DNA from 2 places in the Paenibacillus sp. 05T425 genome. Region 1 is predicted to be linked to the other one. Evidence: riboswitches for the same ligand, from Rfam matches in the RefSeq annotation. Region 1 holds a riboswitch; the other holds the start of a gene.
What was found. Region 1 has a riboswitch for thiamine pyrophosphate ahead of AC1DF0_RS23930 (acetylornithine deacetylase). Riboswitches for the same ligand answer to the same signal wherever they lie in the genome.
Positions count from the first base shown of each region.

Region 1 (5,734 bases):
GTAGCCAGCTATATCGGAATCATAGAAAGGTTTTTGATAGCCGTTTTAGTTGTAAAAGGGGCCTATACCGGAATTGCTTTCCTAGGGGCTTTAAAGGCGATGACGCGTTATAAACAATTCGACGACAAAGGTTACGCGGAGAAATTTTTGCTGGGTACGCTTATAAGCGCTCTAACGGGAGTGATATGCGGACTCTTGATTATGAGAATATTTGATTTAGTAGCCAAATAAACCGTATATCTTTTGATAATCGAGGCGATTCTCCGATTCAATCCTCTTCCTGTATTCATGCCATATATGAAAACAAGGGAGGAATGTAGGATGCCTAATAGCGTTACGCTTTGTGAGCGTTTTTCTACCATTATCGGGGGGCAATCCGGCTTTGCAGGCGGCAAATGCGTCTCGACTATCAACCGAAATGGGATAAGAGCCACTATTTAGGGAAAAAGATTTCAGGTAACGTCCTCGTTTTCGTTCGAATCCTTAAATGCGAAGACAGGAAAGGCTCTATGTTTAGGAAGAGCGGCATTTCAAGAGAAGAGGTAAATACTTTCCTGCTGGCTATTCGTAGTCAAGGTGTAAAGGTGTCGTCCGTCCATAACGAATGGTTATTAGACAGGCATAATTTGATTTATATCAATATTGAAACAGTAGAGAAGCCGCTAATATTTGCTAGAAAAGTGAGGCTAGCATTAAATATGGTAGCTGCTCGTTAATTTTTGATCGGAATTATAAACAAGCAAATGCATTCTCTTCACATACGGGCAAACTCGAATCAAGGCGGTCAAGGCGCGATCAAACTGACTAAAAAGAGTGGCAAGAGCAAGCGCAAGCTTCGTAGGCGTAAATAATAAGAATCGACACAAATATCAAACAGGAAACGGAACGATCCCTCGATCCGCTTCCTGTTTATTTTGTTAAGACAGCATGATTTGATACAATAGTGTGGAGAGAAGAGAGAGCAAAGGGAGATAAAACAAAATGCCTGCCATTATTTCGAAACCATTTGACCAAGACATGCAGACCTTATTAGGCGAATTGAAATCCGGTTATCATGCTGGGGAACTCAGCAAGAAGGATAGCTCGGAAATTCCGAAAGAAATACATTTGATTGAAGCTGGCTCTAATATGGTCGGCTACGGCGTGATTTGGGAATACGCTAATGGGAAACAGTTAATCCACAAGGCGGAAAAAGATTATTTTAACGATGACGAGAAGTATCTGGAGAAGGATTTCTATATTGATATTAAAAACAAATCTGATTTTATATTCATTGAAGCGCTGGATGTTCTGAAGGAATATGAGGGTAGTGGATATGCGGCTTTCTTTATTAACTGGCTTAAATCGAAATACCCTAATCAAACAATGTACGTGTACACCTTAGATAAATCGCGCAACTTTTGGTTTAAGCAAGGCTTTGAGGTTCTGGGAAGTACGGCATGGATGACCTATAATTAGTATGGTTTTGGCTTCGTTTCTTCTAATGGACACTACGAACGCTCAGCGATCATTTTATGCTAGGTACCGTTTCTAATGGACATTAAGGTACGTTACACGCACGTAATGAATCAAAAAAGCATTCATATGCCTTCTTAGCGTCGCTTCTGTCCATTAGCCCTCCGAAAACAGTCGATGAATTAACTGTTGTTGCCAAAAACTTACTTGTGAGCTATAGTAGTGTTAATTTAATAGAGTATGGGTGCTGGATGAAGTCCGGCTGAGATAGGGAACGTATTTCCCTGACCGTTAATCTGATCCAGGTAATGCTGGCGTAGAGAACTTATCGAATCGTAACCATTCGTTTATTCTCGAATGGTTTTTTTCTGTTGTTCGCGCCTTCTGCCAAGCGAAGGAGACTAAAAATGATTGATTCTATCATTACCAAGGTACAGCAGCAAGCGGAGGAGAGACAGGATGAACTGTTTGCTCTATTGGCTGATTTGATTGCTTTTCCTACCGTTAGCCCCCCCGCGCGAAATACGTTAGAGGCACAGCGGTATCTAGAGGAACAGCTTCAGAAAAGCGGCTTCGAAACGGAATTGTGGGAGGTGTACCCCGGCGATCCGAATGTTACCGCGGTTAAACCGGGCACTCAGCGGGATCACTATCAAAGCTTGCTGCTCAATGGCCACATGGACGTAGCCGAAGTAGGGGATACGCGGGAGTGGCAAGGTGATCCATTCAAACTAACGATGAAGGATGGCAGAGCTTACGGCAGAGGAACGGCGGATATGAAAGGGGGGCTCGCTGCCCTTCTGTTCGCCGTGAAGCTGCTTGAGGAAGCGGGAGTAGAGCTTAAAGGAGATTTGCTGTTTCATTCGGTCATTGGAGAAGAGGCAGGCGAGGCAGGAACTCGGGCTTGCATGGAGCGAGGATATAAGGCGGATCTAGCCGTAGTCGCGGATACGAGCGGGCTGGCCATCCAAGGACAAGGCGGAGTCATTACCGGCTGGGTTACGGTACAAAGTCCGGTCACCTACCATGACGGGATGAGATCGCGAATGATTCACGCGGGCGGCGGCGTTCAAGGCGCCAGCGCGATCGAGAAGATGGTCAAGCTAATCGCCGGACTTCAAGAGCTGGAGCGACACTTCGCGGTGACCAAATCTTATCCGGGTTTCCCGGCTGGCTCGAATACGATCAATCCGGCGGTTATCGAGGGAGGCCGTCATGCGGCATTCGTAGCAGACCGATGCTCTCTATGGATTACGGTACACTTTTATCCGAACGAGGACTATGAAACGGTAGCCGCCGAAATCGAGGAGCATCTGCTAAGAGTCGCAGAGGGGGATCCATGGTTGAGGAATCATCCTCCTACCTTCCGCTGGGGAGGCCGTTCGATGATCGAGGAACGGGGAGAGATATTCCCGTCATTAGTGCTGGATACGGAAGGCGAAGGGCTGAAAGCATTGTCCGCCATCCATCAAGAAGTGCTCGGCGTTGCGCCTGCCGTCGGTATGAGCCCGTCTGTGACGGATGCAGGCTGGCTGGGACGGGCAGGAATCGAGGCGCTTATCTACGGTCCGGGTGAGCTTGCAAAGGCTCATTCCGTAGACGAGAGTACAGACTGGCAAGAGCTGATCGATTACGTGAAAGTAATGATTGCTTTTATTGCGGACTGGTGCAATCGGATAAAGCCGGAAATGACGGAGAGCGGGCGATCAGCCTTGAATCATGATGAAAGGGGCGTGGATACGAATGAACCGATTCAGCGATAGGCTGTACCGTTCGGCCGAAGAGATATGGAGTAAGAGTCACGCTCATCCGTTCCTGACGGAACTACGAGACGGAACACTAGATCCCGAGCGCTTTATCTATTATCTCAAACAGGATTATGTGTACCTGATCGATTATGCCAAGATGTTCGCGATAGGCAGCATGAAAGCACGGGATCTCGACACGATGGTGAAGTTCGCGGAGCTGCTTCATTCTACGCTGAACGTGGAGATGGAGCTTCATCGGCAATACGCGGAGCGCTTCGGCGTAACGCGCGAGGCGCTTGCGCAGACGTGTCCTTCTCCGACCACGGTTGCGTATACGAAGTATTTGCTGGACACCGCTTCGCAAGGGCCGCTTTCAGAAGTAGTGGCAGCTCTGCTCCCATGCATGTGGAGCTACCGGGAGATCGGTGTCGCTTACTCGAAGGTTCCCGGCGCTTTGGACCACCTGCTGTATCGGGAATGGATCTTAATGTACAGCTCCGAGGAATTCGGGGCGCTTACCGACTGGTGTATCGGTCTGATGGATCGGCTCGCGGAGGGGCTTCCCGAGCAGGAACTTGCTACGTTGGAGGAACGCTTCGTCGTCGCGTCCAAGCTTGAGTATATGTTCTGGGATATGGCCTACCGGCAAGAGGAGTGGCCGGTTTGAGCATACGTAACATAGAAGAACGCCCGCCCGCTCTGTCGGTTCGCGGCCTTCGATTCTCCTTTCCCGGAGAGCCTCCCTTGTTCGACGCGCTGGATTTCGATATTAGGCCAGGCGAGTTCGTCAGTATTCTAGCGGCAAGCGGCAAAGGCAAGACTACCCTGTTCCGATTATTGAGCGGATTACTGACCCCACAGGCTGGAACGATTGCTATAGGAGCGGCGGGTGACTCCGCTGCAGTTGCGTCGAAAGGTGGGAACATCGGTTATATGCCCCAAAAGGATTGCCTCATGCCTTGGAGGACCGTGCTGGATAATGCTGCATTAGGGCTGGAACTAGGAGGGACAACGAAGCGTGAAGCTCGTCGTCAAGTCATGGAGCTGCTTCCGGGCTTAGGGCTGGAAGGGACGGAGCACAAATATCCGCATGAGCTGTCCGGCGGCATGCGCCAAAGAGTATCGTTCTTGCGTTCCCTGTTAGGGGGAGGGGAGCTGTTTCTGCTAGACGAGCCCTTCAGCGCTTTGGACGCGCTGACCCGAGTCGGCATGCAAGAATGGCTGCTGCAGGTATGGGAGCAGCACCGCAAAACGATTCTGTTCATCACCCATGACGTGGACGAAGCGCTGCTGCTGTCCGATCGGGTGCTTGTGGCGGCGCAATCACCGATTGCAACGCTTAGCGAGCTTGCCGTAAGTCTGCCCCGCCCTCGCAACTATGAAATTGCGCTGGATGAGGCATTCATAGACTTGAAGCGACAACTGCTAGGGTTGATCGGACGCGGTGCTCGGGGTTCAGAAGGAGGAAGGTCATGAGACGAAAGCACCTTTCAGCTTATGGGCCTGTGCTTGTTTTCGGATTGCTGCTGGTTGCCGGGTGGGAAGCCGGAACGACCATTTTCGATATTCCGCATTACATCATTCCTAAACTGTCGGATGTATTTGTATCCATGTGGGACAACGGACGGGTGCTGGGCAAACATTTTGCCGTTACCCTGGGAGAGGCATTGCTAGGGCTCGGAATTTCCGCCGTATTTGGCGTGCTGGCTGCCGTATGGATCGAAAGCTCGGGCTTAGCCAAGAAGACGATCTATCCGCTTCTTGTCATGTCCCAAACGATTCCCATTATCGCCTTATCGCCGATTATGGTGATGTGGTTTGGTTATGAAATATGGAGCAAGGTTGCCGTGGTGATCTTGTTTACGTTCTTTCCCATTGCCGTGAATACGGCAGACGGGTTCCGTTCCGCCGATCCCGATATCGGGGAGCTAATGCAGACGATGGGGGCAGGCAAGCGCGATCGCTTTTTGAAGTGGAAGATTCCATCCGCGCTGCCGGGATTTTTTACGGGACTGAAGATGGCTGCCGCTATTAGCGTCGGCGGAGCTACGCTGGGAGAATGGCTTGGCGGGGAGAGCGGTCTCGGCATGTATACGAAGCGGGCTTCCAACATGCTGCGGGGAGATGCGGTTTTCTCAGGGGTACTGCTGCTGTCGGCCATGGGCATTTTGCTGTTCCTTGCGGTGCTGGCAGTGGAAAAGGCGTTTCTTGCTCATCGAAGAAGGGCGTAACTATAAATATAAAATTTCTTTTAAGGAGGTTCATTGATGATTAAGTTTCGTTCAAGGAAAAAAGGTACATGGCTAACCATTGCTCTAGTATTGGCGCTAATAGGGGCTTCGGGTTGCAGCTCCAATAATAAAGCTTCGTCCGGAGAGACGGAGCTTACAGTACTGCTGGATTGGTATCCGAATGCCGTGCATACCTTCCTGTATGCGGCCGAGGAGCAGGGCTATTTTGAAGAAGCCGGATTGAAGGTCAAGCTCCAAACGCCTGCGGACACGAATGATGCGCTTAAGCTAGTCGCGACG
Region 1 covers NZ_JBFTLA010000011.1:171,000-176,733, forward strand. The annotation lists gene AC1DF0_RS23915 (DUF3307 domain-containing protein) at 1-231, shown strand, start outside; partial or broken gene AC1DF0_RS23920 (DUF1259 domain-containing protein) at 322-716, shown strand; gene AC1DF0_RS23925 (GNAT family protein) at 982-1,458, shown strand; TPP riboswitch at 1,686-1,795, shown strand; gene AC1DF0_RS23930 (acetylornithine deacetylase) at 1,863-3,218, shown strand; gene tenA (thiaminase II) at 3,199-3,870, shown strand; gene AC1DF0_RS23940 (ABC transporter ATP-binding protein) at 3,858-4,679, shown strand; gene AC1DF0_RS23945 (ABC transporter permease) at 4,676-5,434, shown strand; gene AC1DF0_RS23950 (ABC transporter substrate-binding protein) at 5,471-5,734, shown strand, end outside.

Region 2 (5,734 bases), on a different contig from region 1:
GCGATATCGCGATCGTATCGGCAACGGGCATCGATTGGAAGGATGGGCAGTGGCAGTTGTCCTATCAGGTCGTCATTCCGCAAGCAATTTCCGGCCAAAGCGCTGCGGCGGGCACGAACGCGGCGGTTAATGTGTTCTCCACCAAAGGGGACAACTTTCGGATTGCGATCAGCAAGGCGAGCCTGGAGACGCCGAGACGGCTTTTTTTCGCTCACAACCAAGTCGTTATTATTGGACAGGATGCAGCGCGCAAAGGCATATCCGCGCTTGCGGAAGCCTATCTCCGAAATCCCGATTCGCGCGAGACGGTCAGCGTATTTCTGACGAAGGGCAACGCGCGCCGCGTACTGGAGCAGCTCATTCCATTGGAGAAAATACCTGGGGCCGCCATTCAGCAGATGATCTTCAATGAGCAGTTGAACGGCTCGACCTTCCAGGAAACGACGATGCATAAGGTGCTTAAGGATTTGCTTGGCGGGGCACAGGTTGTTGGCATACCGAGTCTGGCGATCTCCGGAACGGGAGAAAGTCTAGACCAGGTAGACAAGCTTAGCCGAACGAATACGTCCTCCAAGGTGAGGCTGATGGATCTGGGCATCGTCTCCGGCGATAAGCTCGTAGGCTGGATTACGAAGGAAGAAAGCTCAGGTCTGATGTGGATCAAAAATCAGATCAAGAAGACGACGGTAGCGTTCGGCTGTCCGGATGACGGAAAGGAGGGCAAAGTCTCCTCCATTCGTATTACGAAGGCGAAAACGAAGCTTCGCCCGCAACGTTCCGGCAGCAAGTGGACGATGCATATTGAGACAAAAGCGGAAGGCACGCTGCTCGAGTACAACTGCAGCGGCGACATGAATAAGCCGAAAGAAGTAGACCAGACCGCGCAAGTGATAGCCGAGACAATCAAAGCGACGATGGAAAACGGTTGGAAAGCTGTTGTGGGATATAAGGCGGATGTGGTTGGTTTCGGTAATATCATTCATCAGAGGCATCCGGACGCTTGGAAGCAGATGAAGGGGGATTGGCCTGACTTATTTGCAGAGATGGAAGTGAAGATTGACGTAAAGGTGAAAGTGAATTCAGCGGGCATGAGCGGCGGCGGATTTAAGAAACTGCAGGAGAAGGCGCGTTCATAGACGGAAAGGAGATGCCATGCAGCAGATCGGCAAACAACAGTTGTCTATTCTGATTATTGTTTTCTTAATCGGCAGCACGCCGCTGTTCGAGCTCGGCATCAAAGCGAAGCCCGATTCATGGCTTGCGATGACGATGGCTGCGGTCATCGGATTGCTGTTGACCGTTGTTTATGTGACGGTGCAGAAGCGCGCGCCCGAAGCGGGACTCGGCGAGCTGATCTTGATGCATTTTGGCAAATGGCTCGGCGGAGCGGTTGGACTTGTCTATGCGCTATGGTTCGCCTATGAATCGATGCGTAATGTGCGAGACGTAGGGGAACTGACGAATATGGCACTCTTGACCGTGACGCCCAAATGGATGATTATGCTGCTCATTCTGTTTGTCGCTGCGTACACGGTCAGCAAGGGGCTTGAAGTGTTCGTGCGTGTTACACAGCTGCTGTTCCCGATTGCGGGGATCAGCTATTTGTTTATTATTTTGCTGTTGTTTATCGCGAAGCTGCCTGATATTCACCAGTTGCTGCCGCTGATGGAGAACGGGATAGGCCCGATTGCGAAGGCGGCGTTTCCGGATCTGGTTTCGTTTCCTTTTGGGCAAATGGTCATTTTTCTTGTCTATTGGAAATATTTGAAGGAGAAGCAAGTGCTGCGGAAGGTCACCTTCTGGGCGCAAGTGGGCGTATCTGCCTTTTTGATTTTTATGAATATGCTCGTGATGAGCGTACTGGGCCTCTCCTTGTCTGAGGTTACGGCGCTGCCGCTTCTGCAGGCGGTTCAATTGATTCGGTTGGCGAATTTCCTCGAGCGGCTGGACGTTATCGTTACGCTGCTGCTATACATCGGACTCTATGTAAAAATGACGGCACTATACTTGGCGGCGGTCCTTACGCTTAAGGAAGTGACGGGGGCGGCTTACCGTCATTTGGTCTGGCCAGTCGGGATGGTCATCTACGCTGCATCGTTTCTGGAACCGAATAATACGTATCATATATGGCTAGGGTTCGATGTGACGTTGAAAATCGTTCCGTTATTCCAAATCGTGCTGCCGCTGCTTCTGCTGATCGTCGGTGTGCGCAAACGGTACAAGAAGGCGGCGCAGCAGCATTCCGACGCAGGGCAAACGGGTTAATGCCGACCTTCTAGCTTCAAAAAAAGATAGCTATTTAGTCGGGATTTGCTATAATAGGCATATTGACGAAACCGAATATGTTCCGGGGAGCTGGTTAGGCCGGCTGAGAGGGGATTTATGTATATGCAATCCCGACCCTATAAACCTGATCTGGATAATGCCAGCGTAGGGAAGATAAGCTTTGCGCGTTTCATGCAAGGGACGACCGTTAGATCGTGCTTCTAACGTCATGCCGAAGCAGCGTGCATAGGCGCAGCCGAATTTCAGGCGTCCTTCCATACGGGAGGACGCTTTTTTGCATGCGGCAGCGGCCGATCGCACGGGGGCAACCAACCGGACACAGACAAGATATCCTTTCGATTCGTTTCGTTTCGACAAAATAAAGAGATACAGGGAGAGGGAGACAGCAGGATGAAGAAACAAACTGGACGAATGACTTGGAGGCTTACGGCGCTGTTAATGGCGCTCGTTATCGTACTTGCAGGCTGCGGCGCGAACAGCAATAAGCCGGAGAGCGGCAACGCGGGAGAGAATGAAGGGAGCGGCGCGGATAAGCCGCTGACGAAAGTACAGGTCGTGCTCGACTGGACGCCGAACACGAATCATACGGGGCTGTATGTGGCTCGGGATAAAGGGTTCTTCAAGGAGCAGGGGCTTGACGTTGAAATTATTCAGCCGGGCGAGAGCGGCGCTGACCAAATGGTCGCTTCCGGCAACGTACAATTCGGCGTCAGCTATCAGGAGTCGATCACCATGGCTCGTATCGCGGGCGTACCGCTCGTATCGCTCGCGGCAGTCATTCAGCATAACACGTCGGGCTTCGCTTCGCCTGTCGATAAAGGCATCGATTCGCCGAAGAAGTTCGAAGGCAAAACATACGGCGGCTGGGGCGCTCCGCTTGAGGAAGCGGTCATTGATTCACTCATGCAAGAGGAGCAAGCGGATGTGAAGAAGGTTAATATTATGAGCATCGGCGACGGCGATTTCTTCACGGCTGTTAAGCGCGATATCGACTTCGCTTGGATTTATTACGCGTGGACGGGCGTCGAGGCCGAGCTGCGCGGCGAGAAAATCAATATGGTATATTTGACCGATTATAGCGACAAGCTGGACTATTATACACCGGTGCTTGCGACAAGCGAGAAGCTGATCGCCGAGGATCCGGAACTCGTTAAGGCGTTCGTTGCGGGCGCGGCTGCAGGCTACCAATATGCAATCGACAATCCGGAGGATGCTGCCGAAGTATTAATTCAGGCAGAGCCGGATCTGAATGCCGAGCTCGTTCGCGCGAGCCAAAAGTGGCTGAGTCCGAAATACCAGGACGATGCCGCGCAATGGGGCGAGCAGAAGCTGAGCGTATGGGAAAATTATGCGAACTGGATGTTCGACCACAAGCTGCTGGAGAAGGAGCTTGAGGCGGACAAAGCGTTTACGAACGACTTTTTGCCTAAGAAATAATTCATACTGACGAAAGCAGGGGAAACGAATGGCTAATGCACTGGTAAGCATACAAATATTGCCGACGACGCCGGGCGGAGAAAGCGTCATTCCGTACGTCGATCGGGCGATTGACATCATTAAGGCAGCGGGCGTGCCCTACAGGGTAGCTCCGCTGGAGACGACAATGGAAGGCGAGCTGAGCTCTTTGCTAGGGGTTGTGCAGCAGATGAGCGAAGCGATGGCAGAGATGGGCTGTCCGTCCGTCATTTCGCAAGTGAAAATCTACTATAATCCGGCAAACGGCGCTTCGATGGGCAGATTGCTGGAGAAATATCCAGATGGGCAATAAGTCGGGCGTATGGGCAAAGGTATGGCCGCCGGTAATCGTTATCGCTGTACTGCTGGCTTGCTGGCAGGCGGTGACGATGTGGGGACAGGTCGATCAATGGCTGCTTCCCAGCCCATTATCGATCGTACAGGAGGCGGCCTCGGCGAACGTATGGCCGCGGTTAGCGGAACATACCGGTGCGACGCTGCGGCTTACGCTGCTCGGATTTGCAGGCGGATCGGCGGCGGGTTTCTTGCTCGCCGCTTTGCTGCATCTAATTCCGGGTTTGCGTACCGCAGTCTACCCGCTCCTCGTCGTTTCGCAGAACGTTCCGATCGTCGTGATCGGCCCGCTGCTTACGATGTGGCTCGGCTACACGCTGCTGCCGAAGGTACTGCTCGTTATGATGGTATGCTTCTTCCCAATCTCGGTAGCCATGCTTAGCGGCCTCACGAATACAGATCCGCAATTGCGCAATTATTTGCAAATGATCGGCACAGGCAAGTGGCAGCTGTTCTGGAAGCTGGAGCTGCCCCATGCCGTCATTCATCTGTTCTCGGGACTTAAGCTTGCGGCATCCTATAGCGTACTTAGCGCGATTGTCGCGGAGTGGCTGGGTACGAATAAGGGACTGGGCTACTTCATGCAGCTGTCGGCCAAAGGGTTCATGCCGGAGCGGGTATTCGCGTCGGTATTCATCATCGTGGCGCTTAGCCTGTCGCTGTTCGGCTTGATGACGCTGGCCGAGAAGCTGCTCTTGCGCTGGCGTCCTGCCAAGAAGGAGGGAAACTAGCAATGAGCGATATAACAGATCAAGAGCGACGAACGACGATGGCTGCAGGTGCTGGAGCGGCTGGAGCTGTTGCCAAAGCGCTGGAGGTTAAATCGGTCAGCAAAAGCTTCGGCAAAGGAACAGCCGTGAAGGAAGTGCTCGGAGGGCTGTCGCTGACGGTCGGCGAAGGGGAATTCGTCTCCATCGTCGGGCCGTCAGGAAGCGGCAAGTCGACGCTGTTCCAGGTCATCGGCGGCTTGGAGCGTCCGACTAGCGGCGAGATATGGATCGATGGCCAGCAGGCGACGGGACAGACGGGGCATATCTCGTATATGCCCCAGCAATCGTCGCTGCTGCCGTGGCAGACGGTAGCCGGCAATATTGAACTGTCGCTGACGATCGCTGGCATGGAGCGCAAGGAAGCGAAGCGCAGCACGGAGGAGTGGCTGCGCCGCATCGGGCTTGAGGAATATGCAAAGAGTTATCCGCATGTTCTCTCGGGGGGCATGCAGCAGCGCGTATCCTTCTTGCGGGCGCTGTTGTCGCCGCAGCGGCTCATGCTGCTTGATGAGCCGTTCGGTTCGCTCGATGCGCTGACGCGGCTGCAGATGCAGAAGTGGCTGTTGTCGATCTGGGAGGAGAACCGCAGGTCGGTGCTGCTTGTCACGCACAGCATCGATGAGGCGTTGTTCTTATCCGATCGGGTTATCGTGCTGTCGTCCTCGCCTGCAGTTGTGCTCGAGCAATTCGACGTGCCGCTGGCAAGGCCGCGCAGCGAAGCGATGTGGTCGGAGCCTGCGTTTATTGACCTAAAGCAGCGGATCTATGAGCTGCTTCAGGCAGGAGCGGGAGAGAAGGGGGAAGCGGAATATGCCAAACGCCGTTAACGGGGAAACAGCAGCAGGGACGTGGATCGATGCTCATATCCA
Region 2 covers NZ_JBFTLA010000015.1:89,915-95,648, forward strand. The annotation lists gene AC1DF0_RS26945 (Ger(x)C family spore germination protein) at 1-1,136, shown strand, start outside; gene AC1DF0_RS26950 (GerAB/ArcD/ProY family transporter) at 1,153-2,265, shown strand; TPP riboswitch at 2,339-2,454, shown strand; gene AC1DF0_RS26955 (ABC transporter substrate-binding protein) at 2,677-3,723, shown strand; gene AC1DF0_RS26960 (thiamine-binding protein) at 3,752-4,054, shown strand; gene AC1DF0_RS26965 (ABC transporter permease) at 4,044-4,826, shown strand; gene AC1DF0_RS26970 (ABC transporter ATP-binding protein) at 4,829-5,692, shown strand; gene AC1DF0_RS26975 (TatD family hydrolase) at 5,676-5,734, shown strand, end outside.
Region 2: it holds a riboswitch for thiamine pyrophosphate, as region 1 does, so the genes downstream of both, AC1DF0_RS26955 (ABC transporter substrate-binding protein) here and AC1DF0_RS23930 (acetylornithine deacetylase) in region 1, are expected to answer to the same signal.